3 regions of the Serratia rhizosphaerae genome follow, and region 2 is predicted to be linked to each of the others. Evidence: predicted binding sites of a transcription regulator. Region 2 holds the regulator's gene; each other region holds the start of a gene.

Region 1 (3,256 bases), 970 kb from region 2:
ACCGCTGCTCAGGTTAGGCTCGAAGGAGGTGCTGTAGCTGATATACGGCGACAGGCCGTTATCGAACGCATACAGCAGGCCGGCGCGGCCGCTGAACTTGCTGTCGTTCTGCTGCACGTTGCTGTCCGCCACGCGGTCCTGCGTGCGGACTTCCGACCAGTCCTGACGGCCGGACAGCAGCAGGTTCCAGCGGTTCCACTCCAGCTGATCCTGCAGGTAGATCCCCAGCTGGTCCAGCTTTTTGCGGGTGCTGGTGGCCAGGCTGAAGGTGCTTTCATCGATATGCACCGGGGTCGGGTGCGCCCAGTCGAGAATGTATTGATCGCCGCTGTCGCGCCACAGCTTGCTGTCCACGTCGCTCCATTTGTAATCCAGCCCGCCCAGCAGCGTGTGCTTGACGTCGGCGGTGGCGAATTCGGCCTTCAGCTGGTTGTCGATGCCGAGCTCCTGCGACTCGATTTTATCGTGCTGCGGCCGGCGGTTGATGGAATGATCGTTACGGTCGTCGGCGTCAAAGGTGTACACCAGATATTTGTAGGACTCGTCCATATTGGTGTAGCGCAGGTTCTGCTGGAAGGTGAGCACGTCGTTGAGGCTGTGGTCGAAAATATAGCCCACCGAGGTTTGCTCGCGCTTTGCCTGGTTGTAGCTCGGGTCGCTGACGTTGAAGTCGTAGGGAATACGTCCCGCGCTGGTGCTGAACACCGTGCCGTTGGCGGGCAGGAAGTTGCGGAAGCCGGCCTTCGGTTCGTTCTGGTAGCTGGTCAGCAGCGTAAAGCTGGTGTCGGCATTGGGCAGCCAGGTGAGCGCCGGGGCGATGGCCAGACGCTGCTGCTTGTTGTCTTTCATCGACTGATGCTGGGTGCTGGCGACGCCGTTCAGCCGGTAGAACAGCGTGTTGTCGTCGTTGAGCCGGCCGCCGAAATCAAACGCCGCCTCGCCGTAGTGGCGGTTACCGCTGCTGAGGCGGATTTTGTGGATGCTCTCGGCGGTGGGGCGCTTGCTGGTCATGCTGATAATGCCCCCGGGGTTGACCTGCCCATACAGCACGGAAGCCGGGCCGTGCACCACCTCGACGCGCTCCAGCAGCCAGGGATCGATCTGGCCCGCCGCGCCGGCCTGGCCGGACAGGCCGTAGCTCAGGCCGTCAAGAAACTTGGGCATATAGCGGAAGCCGCGGGCGATCACCTCATCGTTGCGGTTCGAGCCGCCGCGGTAGTTGGTCAGCAGGCCGCTGGTGTAGTTCAGCGCATCAGACACGGAGAGGGCGGCCTGGTCGTCCATCTGCTGGCGGGTAATCACGGAAATCGCCTGCGGCGTTTTGCGCAGCGGGGTGGCGGTTTTGGTGCCGGCGGCGCTGTCTTTGGCCACCGGGCCTTTCAGCGGCGCGGTCACGCTTTGCGCCGTGACGATCATGCTCTCTTCGTCCGCCGCATAGCCCGGCAGCGCCGGCAACAGGATGAGGGAAGGTGAAAATAACAAATAGAACAGCTGCCCCGGCGTTGCCGGTTGTTTTCTAATTATCCCTTTGTTTTTCAATCTCATTGTAACCCCTGAATAAAAACGTGTGCTGTATGAAGGCGTGCGTTACTCCTCACGCTGCCTGCTGACGGCCTTGTTTATCCCACCTGTCGGCCGTTGCTGATTTGCCGAAACGCGCCGTAGCAAAAAAGCTCGCAAATGATATTGAAAATAAGAATGATTATCAATACGATTGTAAATCTTCGTAAAACTACCTCACTTTACCGTAAGGAATTACATGCATATTTTGCCAGTCGCCCGACAGGGAGCGGCAGTAAGCGCACAGAGCACGGTAGCGGCAGGGACGGTCAGCCGGTGGTTGCAGGCTGAACAGGCCGGGCAGGCGGCGTGGTGGCAGCAGGTCGCGCAGCGGGGAACGCCGATCGTCGAAGAGCATGATCGGCAGCAGGCGCGCTTCACCTGGCTGTGGCGCGATCCGCACGGGGATGAGCCGCGTTCGCCGATCCGGCGGGTGTATGTCGATATCAACGGCGTGACCGACCACCACAGCACCGATCCAAGCACGCTGCAGCGTCTGCCGGGCACGGATATCTGGCACTGGTCAACCCTGCTGCCGCGCGACTGGCGCGGCAGTTACAGTCTGATCCCGGTGCAGGATGCGCAGCTTCCCCCCGTTTTCAGCGCCGATCGGGCGCAGTGCCGCCAGCAGCAGCGCGCCTGGTGGATCTCTCTGTTCCCGCTGGCAATTGCCGATCCGCTCAATCCCTATCCCGCCGCGTCGACCCGCATCGGCCAGCCGTTGTCGCTGGCGCAAGGGCCGGACGCCGCCGATCAGCGCGCCTGGCTGACCACGCCGCCGCCGCTTGATGCGTCGCGGTTACACCACTTCCTGTGGCGCAGCGAAACGCTGGGCAATCAGCGCCGCATCTGGGCGTACGCCAGCGGCGAGGGCGCCTCTGCGGCTGAGCGGCCGCTGGTGATCCTGCTGGACGGTCAGAACTGGGTGGACGGCCAGCCTCTGCTGCCGGTGCTGGCGCGCGAAACGGCTGCCGGTCGGCTGCCGCCGGCCTGCTATCTGCTGATTGATGTGATCGACGGCCAGCACCGCGAGCGGGAACTGCCCTGCAATGCCGACTTTTGGCTGGCGCTGCAGGCGGAGTTGCTGCCGTTGGTGCGCCAACGCATGGCGTTCAGCGACAGCGGCGCGCGCACCGTGGTGGCGGGGCAGAGCTACGGCGGGCTGGCGGCGATGTACGCCGGGCTGCACTGGCCGCAGCGCTTTGGCCGGGTGCTGAGCCAGTCCGGTTCGTTCTGGTGGCCGACGGTGCAGTACGTCACCGATTTTGCCCGGCGCGCGGAGTTTGACGAAGGCTGGCTGACGCAGCAGGTGCGTCAGGGCCGGGTGGCCGCGGGCACGCTGACGGTATTTCAGGAAGCCGGCGACCGGGAAGCGGATATCGAATTTGTGAATCAACAGATGCAGCAGGCGCTGAAGGCCGCCGGGCATCGGGTCAACTACCGGGTATTTTCCGGCGGCCATGACGCGCTGTGCTGGCGCGGCGGGCTGCTGGACGGACTGCACTGGCTGCTTTCCGATATGGACGACATACATTTCGACTAACAGGTGATGGAAATGACTCAGGAACAACAAAACCCTTTTGATGATGAAAGCCTGCCGTTTTTGGTGCTGATCAACCAGCAACAGCAGTATTCGCTGTGGCCGCAGTTTGCCGCCGTGCCGGCAGGCTGGCATGAGGTGATGGGGCCGGCGACG
Region 2 (3,256 bases):
ACCGGTAGGACCCAGGTCTTTACCAAGACGCCACTTTACAACGATACCGATGCGATCAGCAGGCGAAACGTATTGTAATTTATTGAATTAAAAGGTTATACGCAATATGGCTAACGTAGGCATTTTCTTTGGCAGCGACACGGGCAATACCGAAAACATTGCCAAGATGATTCAAAAGCTCCTTCGCAAAGATTTCGGCGATGATGTTGCTGAGATTCACGACATCGCCAAAAGCAGCAAAGAAGATCTGGACGCATTTGACATTTTGCTGCTGGGCATCCCGACCTGGTACTACGGTGAAGCACAATGTGACTGGGACGACTTTTTCCCGACGCTGGAAGAAATAGACTTCAACGGTAAGCTGGTTGCGCTGTTCGGCTGCGGCGATCAGGAAGACTATGCCGAGTACTTCTGTGACGCGATGGGCACCATCCGCGATATTATCGAACCACGCGGCGCTGCCATCGTCGGCCACTGGCCAACCAAAGGCTACCATTTCGAAGCCTCCAAGGGTCTGGCGGACGATGACAACTTTATCGGCTTGGCCATTGATGAAGACCGCCAGCCGGAACTGACCAACGAACGCGTGGAAGCCTGGGTCAAACAGATTGTTGAAGAGCTGAGCCTGGCCGATATCATCGGCTGATTCAACGCTCCGCAATGCTGCGATAGGTGGCCCTGCTGAGCGGCGGGGCCGTTATCGGCATCACGGATTGAAGCAATAGAAGCTACATATTAGTAACTTCCCTCCCCGTCACGGTAGACTTTGGCCCCGGTTTATCCCATTCATCAAGATGTTGCACGCGCAACATGTAACGGCGCAGTAGGCTTTTGTTAACAACCGGCGGTTTCCATTTAGGGCAACCGGTTCTATAATGAGACGCTATTAACGCTTTGTGCCGACCGATGCCACAGGCAACAATGCCTCAACTGATTAGCATAGTAACAGGACTGAATCCGCATGACTGACAACAACACCGCATTGAAGAAGGCCGGCTTAAAAGTCACGCTTCCGCGACTCAAAATCCTGGAAGTGCTGCAAGATCCGGCTTGCCATCATGTCAGTGCGGAAGATTTGTATAAGAAACTGATCGACATGGGCGAAGAAATTGGTCTGGCGACGGTTTACCGCGTACTGAACCAGTTCGACGACGCCGGTATCGTCACGCGCCATAACTTCGAAGGCGGCAAGTCAGTATTCGAACTGACCCAACAGCATCATCACGATCACCTGATCTGCCTGGACTGCGGCAAAGTGATCGAATTCAGCGATGAGTCTATCGAACAACGTCAGCGCGATATCGCCAAACAGCACGGCATCAAACTCACCAACCACAGCCTGTACCTGTACGGCCACTGTGCCAGCGGTGACTGCCGTGAAAACGACACGCTGCATAACAAGAAGTAAAGCTGGCCTGCCAGCGTAAACAGGAACCGCCGCACGGCGGTTTTTTTATGCCTGCCGATCGTGGGTGAGCTGCGGCGCCCGCCGTTATACCGTTCGGGCGCCGCAGACGTTGACTTAAGCCGCTACCGGCTCCGCGCGGCTAAAGCGCTTGCCATCCGGGCTTGCCGAACGAATCTGCACTTCGCCCTGCACCGCCGGCCTGGCGGCATCATCATAACGCTGCCAACGCTGGCCGCCGTCGGTCGAATATTCGATCGTCAGGCCCGGCAGCGCAATATTGGCCTCCAGCCTGCCGCCGACAATACGGGCGCCCGGCACCGGCAGACGGTAACTGATTCCGCCCGCATCCAGCTTGGCCAGTTCGCGCTGCCCCAGAATATTGGCAAAAATCAGCCACTCCTGCGCCAGCTTTTTGGTATCGACAAACTGCGTTTCACCGCCCTTATATTCGCGGCCCGCCTGATAGTCCAGCTCCCATTCGGCACGGTGCCAGGCGCGTTCGGCCACCGACAGCGCGCGCGGGAAGATCATATACTCCATCTGCGGATCGGTGCGCACCACCTCGCTCCACAGCTGGGCGGACAGACCATACGCTCCCGGCCACGGCTTATCGCTCTTGGCGGTAAAGGCGTTGCCGTCGCGGTCAACCGAGGTTTCCGCGTTTTGCGGCATATTGTCCGGCGCAAAGCTGAAGATTTTCCGTTCGTCGCTGAAGCGGGTGCCCCAGTAATAGCCGCTGTCGTTCGGGTTCACTTCATACGGGAAGTCCAGATAGACATAGTCCGGGTTGGAAACCACCACTTCATAGCCCTTGTTGGCCCAGTCGTTCACCGAGTCAAAACCGCCCCAGTACAGAGTATCCCAGAAGTTGACGCCCACGCGCGAGGTGGCGAACGCTTTGGCGTCTTTGGCATCTTTCAGGCCATCCTGCCAGGCCTGCATCCGATCGATGCCGTGCGCCTTCACCAGCTTGCTGACTTCCTGACCGAAGTAGCTCGGCAGATGTGCCATATCCGCCACTTTGCCGCTGTCGATAAGCCGTTGGCAGGCCTGTGACTTCGCCCATGGCTTGTCTTCTTTGTTCAGGTCAAGCATGCCCTTGCCCGCTTCCGGCTTCTTCACATCGGTATAGCCGGCGCCCAGCCGGATGTTTTTCGCCTCGTCGCCGCCAAAGTGCCAGGTGCCGATCGGCTGCCCCGCCTGCTGATGCATCTTGGCAATTTCCCCCATCACTTTGTCAACAAAGCGGGTGGAAGAGTCCAGACATGGGTTCAGGTAGCTCTGGCGGTTGAAGAACTGCACCGAGGTGGTGTTCGAGGTGTCGGTCGGATCCACCAGCCGGTACTCCTGCGCTTCTTGCTGTTTGCCCTGCGCATGCAGTTTCTTATAGCGCGCCTCCATGGCGATCACCGCCGCACGGGCATGCGCCGGCATGTCGATTTCCGGAATCACCTCAATATGGCGCGCCTGCGCATAGTTGAGAATGTCGATGTAATCCTGACGTGAGAAGAAACCGCCGTACACATCCGGCCCCTGACCGTACTGCGGCAGCAGGCAGGTGGTTTCGCTCAGGTCATGGCAGCGCTGTCCGCCAACCTCCGTCAGCTCCGGCAGGCCGGGGATTTCAATACGCCAGCCCTCATCGTCGGTCAGATGGAAATGGAATTTATTCAGCTTATAGGCCGCCATTTGATCCAGCAGGCGCAGCACCGCATCTTTATGGTGGAAGTTACGCGCCACGTCGAGGAACAGGCCGCGATAGGCAAAGCGCGGCGCGTCGCGCGCTTCCAGCGCGGCAATCTTTTTATCGCCGTGCAGCGGGATCAACGACAGAATTGACTGCAGGCC
Region 3 (3,256 bases), 2.3 Mb from region 2:
TGGCGGGGCCTTCGCCGCGCAGGGCGTCAATCACCTGCGCAGCGCTCAAAGACAGCGTGCCGGCGCCGAGGGCGTAGACGGCCAGCGCCGCGCAGGCGGCGGTGAGCAGCAGCACGGTCAGGGTGGCGCGCGACAGGCGGGCGGCGCGTTGCGGCGCGGACAACATGGCGGTATGGCTGGCCATCAGCGACTCCTCCTGAACATATGACGCTGACGCACCAGCGCAATCAGCACCGGTGCGCCAATCAGCGCGGTGACGATGGAGACGCGCAGCTCGCCCGGCACCAGGAAACGGCCGACTAAATCGGCGCTGAGCAGCAGGATCGGCGTCAGCACCAGCGTCCAGGGTAAAATCCAGTGCAGTTCGGAGCCGGCCAGACGGCGGGCGATATGCGGCATCATCAGGCCGACGAAGGCGATTGGGCCGACGGCGGCGGTGGCGCCGCCGCACAGCAGGGTGATTGCCAGCAGGCCGAGCAGCTGCGTACGTACGATGCCGGTACCCAGCGCGGTGGCCAGATCGCTGCCCATGCTCAGGCTGTTGAGGGCTTTGGTCAGCCACAGGGCGATCAGCGTACCGAGGAGAATCGGCAGCGCGACGGTGCGCACCACCTGCATATTTTGGATATCCAGCGAGCCGGCCTGCCAGAAGCGCAGCTGGTCGAACACCTGCGGATTAAGCAGAGAAATCCCGGTGGTCATGCCGTCCAGCACCGCGCCCAGCGCCACGCCCGCCAGCGTCAGGCGCACCGGATTCAGCGTGCTGCGCCCGAGTGCGCCTACCAGCGCCACCAGCAGCGAGGCGCAGAGCGCACCGGCAAAAGCGAACCACAGATATTGGCCGATGTCGGTGGCGCCGAACAGCGACATGCCCAGCACCACGGCGAAACCGGCGCCGGCGTTGACGCCGAGAATGCCCGGGTCTGCCAGCGGGTTGCGCGACAAGGTCTGCATCAGGGCGCCGGCCAGACCGAGCGCGATGCCGGCCAGCACGCCGATCAGCGTACGCGGCAGGCGGGCGTCGGTGATGATCACGCAGTCAACGCCGCTGCACTGGCCGTTTAATGCCTGCAGAACGGTGGAGAAGGGGATGGATTGGGCGCCCAGCGCCAGGCTGAGCGCCATCATCAGCAGCAGTATCAGTACGGCGAACAGCAGCGCGTAGAGCCGGCGGCGAAAGGTGCGCGTAGTACCTAAAAACAGAGTTTCCTGGGGCGCTGAAGCAGCGTGCGAGCAATTGTGTGTAAGCCGGAACATAACAGCCCATTATTCAATTGAATATTAATGATATTTATTATCATTATTGATTGTATTCATCTATGGTAGCATGAGTCGCTGCCCCATTGCAGTAGCAAGCGTGCAATTCCTTTATAAAGCTGTGGTGATAAAACACATGAGTAAGCCCTCGATTTTGCTTGATTTTGGTTTGTTAAAGACCAATCAGGCGTTCCGCGCCGTTTTCTGCGCGCGCTTTATCTCTATTCTGGCGCTGGGATTGATGGCGATTGCCATTCCGGTGCAGATCCAGGCGCTGACCGATTCGACGCTGCTGGTTGGTCTGGCGGTGACGCTGGCCGGCGGCGGCATGTTTGCCGGTCTGCTGATGGGCGGCGTCCTGGCCGACCGCTATGAGCGCCGTCGCCTGATCCTGTTTGCCCGCTCCACCTGCGGCGTCGGCTTTGTCGGCATGTGCCTCAATGCGGCGCTGCCGGAGCCGTCGCTGACGGCGATTTACCTGCTGGCGGTGTGGGACGGCTTCTTCGGTGCGGTGGGCGTCACGGCGCTGCTGGCGGCGACGCCGGCGCTGGTCGGCCGTGAAAATATCGTACAGGCCGGCGCCATCAGCATGCTGACGGTTCGCTTTGGTTCGATTCTCTCACCGGCGGCGGGCGGTCTGCTGATCGCCCACGCGGGAGTGGCCTGGAACTACGGGCTGGCGGCGCTTGGCACGCTGCTGACGCTGGTTCCGTTGCTGCGTCTGCCGCAGCTGCCGCCGCCGGAGCAGCCGCGCGAACACCCGCTGAAGGCGCTGGCCGGCGGTTTCTCCTTCCTGTTCCAGAATAAAGTGATTGGCATGGTGGCGCTGATCGGCGCGCTGCTGACCATGGCCAGCGCGGTGCGCATCCTGTATCCGGCGCTGGCCGGCAGTTGGGGCGTTGACGCTTCGCAACTGGGCTTTATGTATGCCGCCGTGCCGCTGGGCGCCGCCCTCGGCGCCTTCACCAGCGGCCGGGTGGCGCAGGTGGCGCGGCCGGGCTGGATGATGCTGCTGACCGCCATCGCTGCCTTTATCGCCGTCGGCCTGTTTGGCCTGATGCCGTGGTACGGCCTGGCGCTGGCGTGTCTGGTGGCCTTTGGCTATCTGAGCGCGCTGAATTCCCTGCTGCAGTACGGGCTGATTCAGAACCTGACGCCGGATGCGTTCCTTGGCCGCGTCAACGGCCTGTGGACCGCGCAGAACGTGGTGGGCGACGCGCTGGGCGCGCTGCTGCTGGGGGCGATGGGGGCGTTTATGCTGCCGGCCATGACCTCGACCGGCTTCGGCTTCGGTGCGGCGCTGCTGGGCGTGGTGCTGCTGTTGGTGATGGGCAGTTTGCGGCGGGTAACGCGCAGCGAACCGGAGGCGACCCTCCAGCCCGCTGTGGCGCAGACTAGCGGGAAGTAAAGCGTTTTTCCAACAGCGTCAGCAGGTTGCTGGCGCTGTAGTAGTCCAGACGGAAGGTTTCGTTGCCGAGCGCATAGACCTGTTTATTTTGCACCGCCGGCAGCTGCGCCAGAAATTTATTATTCACCAGACGCTGTACGTCATTCTCGTCATTGGCGAACAGCAGCAGCGTCTGGCCATTCAGCCCCGCCGCCAGACTCTCTCCCGACAGTTGAACAATATCTTCACGCGAGCCTTGGCTGGTGCTGGTGTGCAGGTTGGCCGGCGGCTGCGCCAGGGTGAACCCCAGCTGCTGCAGCATTTTCCCCTGTGAGGATTCGCCGGTCCACAGGTTGGCGGCTTTGCCGTCCTGACGGAAAACCAGGGCGGAGACCGGCTGCGGCGGCAGCGTGATGTGCTGCTTCAGCGCCTGTTCGCGGGCGGCGAAGTCGGCGGTCAGTTTCTCGGCCTGGGCGTCGCGCCCGGTGGCATAACCCAGCTCTTTCGCCAGCTCCTGCCAGCTTTTATCGTCATAGTTGACCACCAGCACCGGCGCGATGACGGACAGCTGGTCATACAGCTGCAGCGCGGAGTCGCCGCCGGTGGCGGAAA

The links. Region 2 encodes Fur, which represses iron uptake genes when iron is present. Its sites were predicted from a motif close to ATAATAATGAGAACNACTATCAA; they were not measured.
Region 1: the regulator Fur is predicted to act here: its motif matches at 1,687-1,709, upstream of fes (enterochelin esterase).
Region 3: the regulator Fur is predicted to act here: its motif matches at 1,279-1,301, upstream of fepD (Fe(3+)-siderophore ABC transporter permease).

The regions. Positions count from the first base shown of each region.
Region 1 is NZ_CP041764.1:5,000,160-5,003,415, reverse strand. It holds gene FO014_RS23265 (TonB-dependent siderophore receptor) at 1-1,545, opposite strand, end outside; gene fes (enterochelin esterase) at 1,760-3,103, shown strand; gene FO014_RS23255 (MbtH family protein) at 3,116-3,256, shown strand, end outside.
Region 2 is NZ_CP041764.1:874,805-878,060, forward strand. It holds gene fldA (flavodoxin FldA) at 107-646, shown strand; gene fur (ferric iron uptake transcriptional regulator) at 962-1,408, shown strand; gene FO014_RS04140 (family 20 glycosylhydrolase) at 1,523-3,256, opposite strand, start outside.
Region 3 is NZ_CP041764.1:3,694,340-3,697,595, forward strand. It holds gene fepG (iron-enterobactin ABC transporter permease) at 1-184, opposite strand, end outside; gene fepD (Fe(3+)-siderophore ABC transporter permease) at 184-1,257, opposite strand; gene entS (enterobactin transporter EntS) at 1,394-2,665, shown strand; gene fepB (Fe2+-enterobactin ABC transporter substrate-binding protein) at 2,652-3,256, opposite strand, start outside.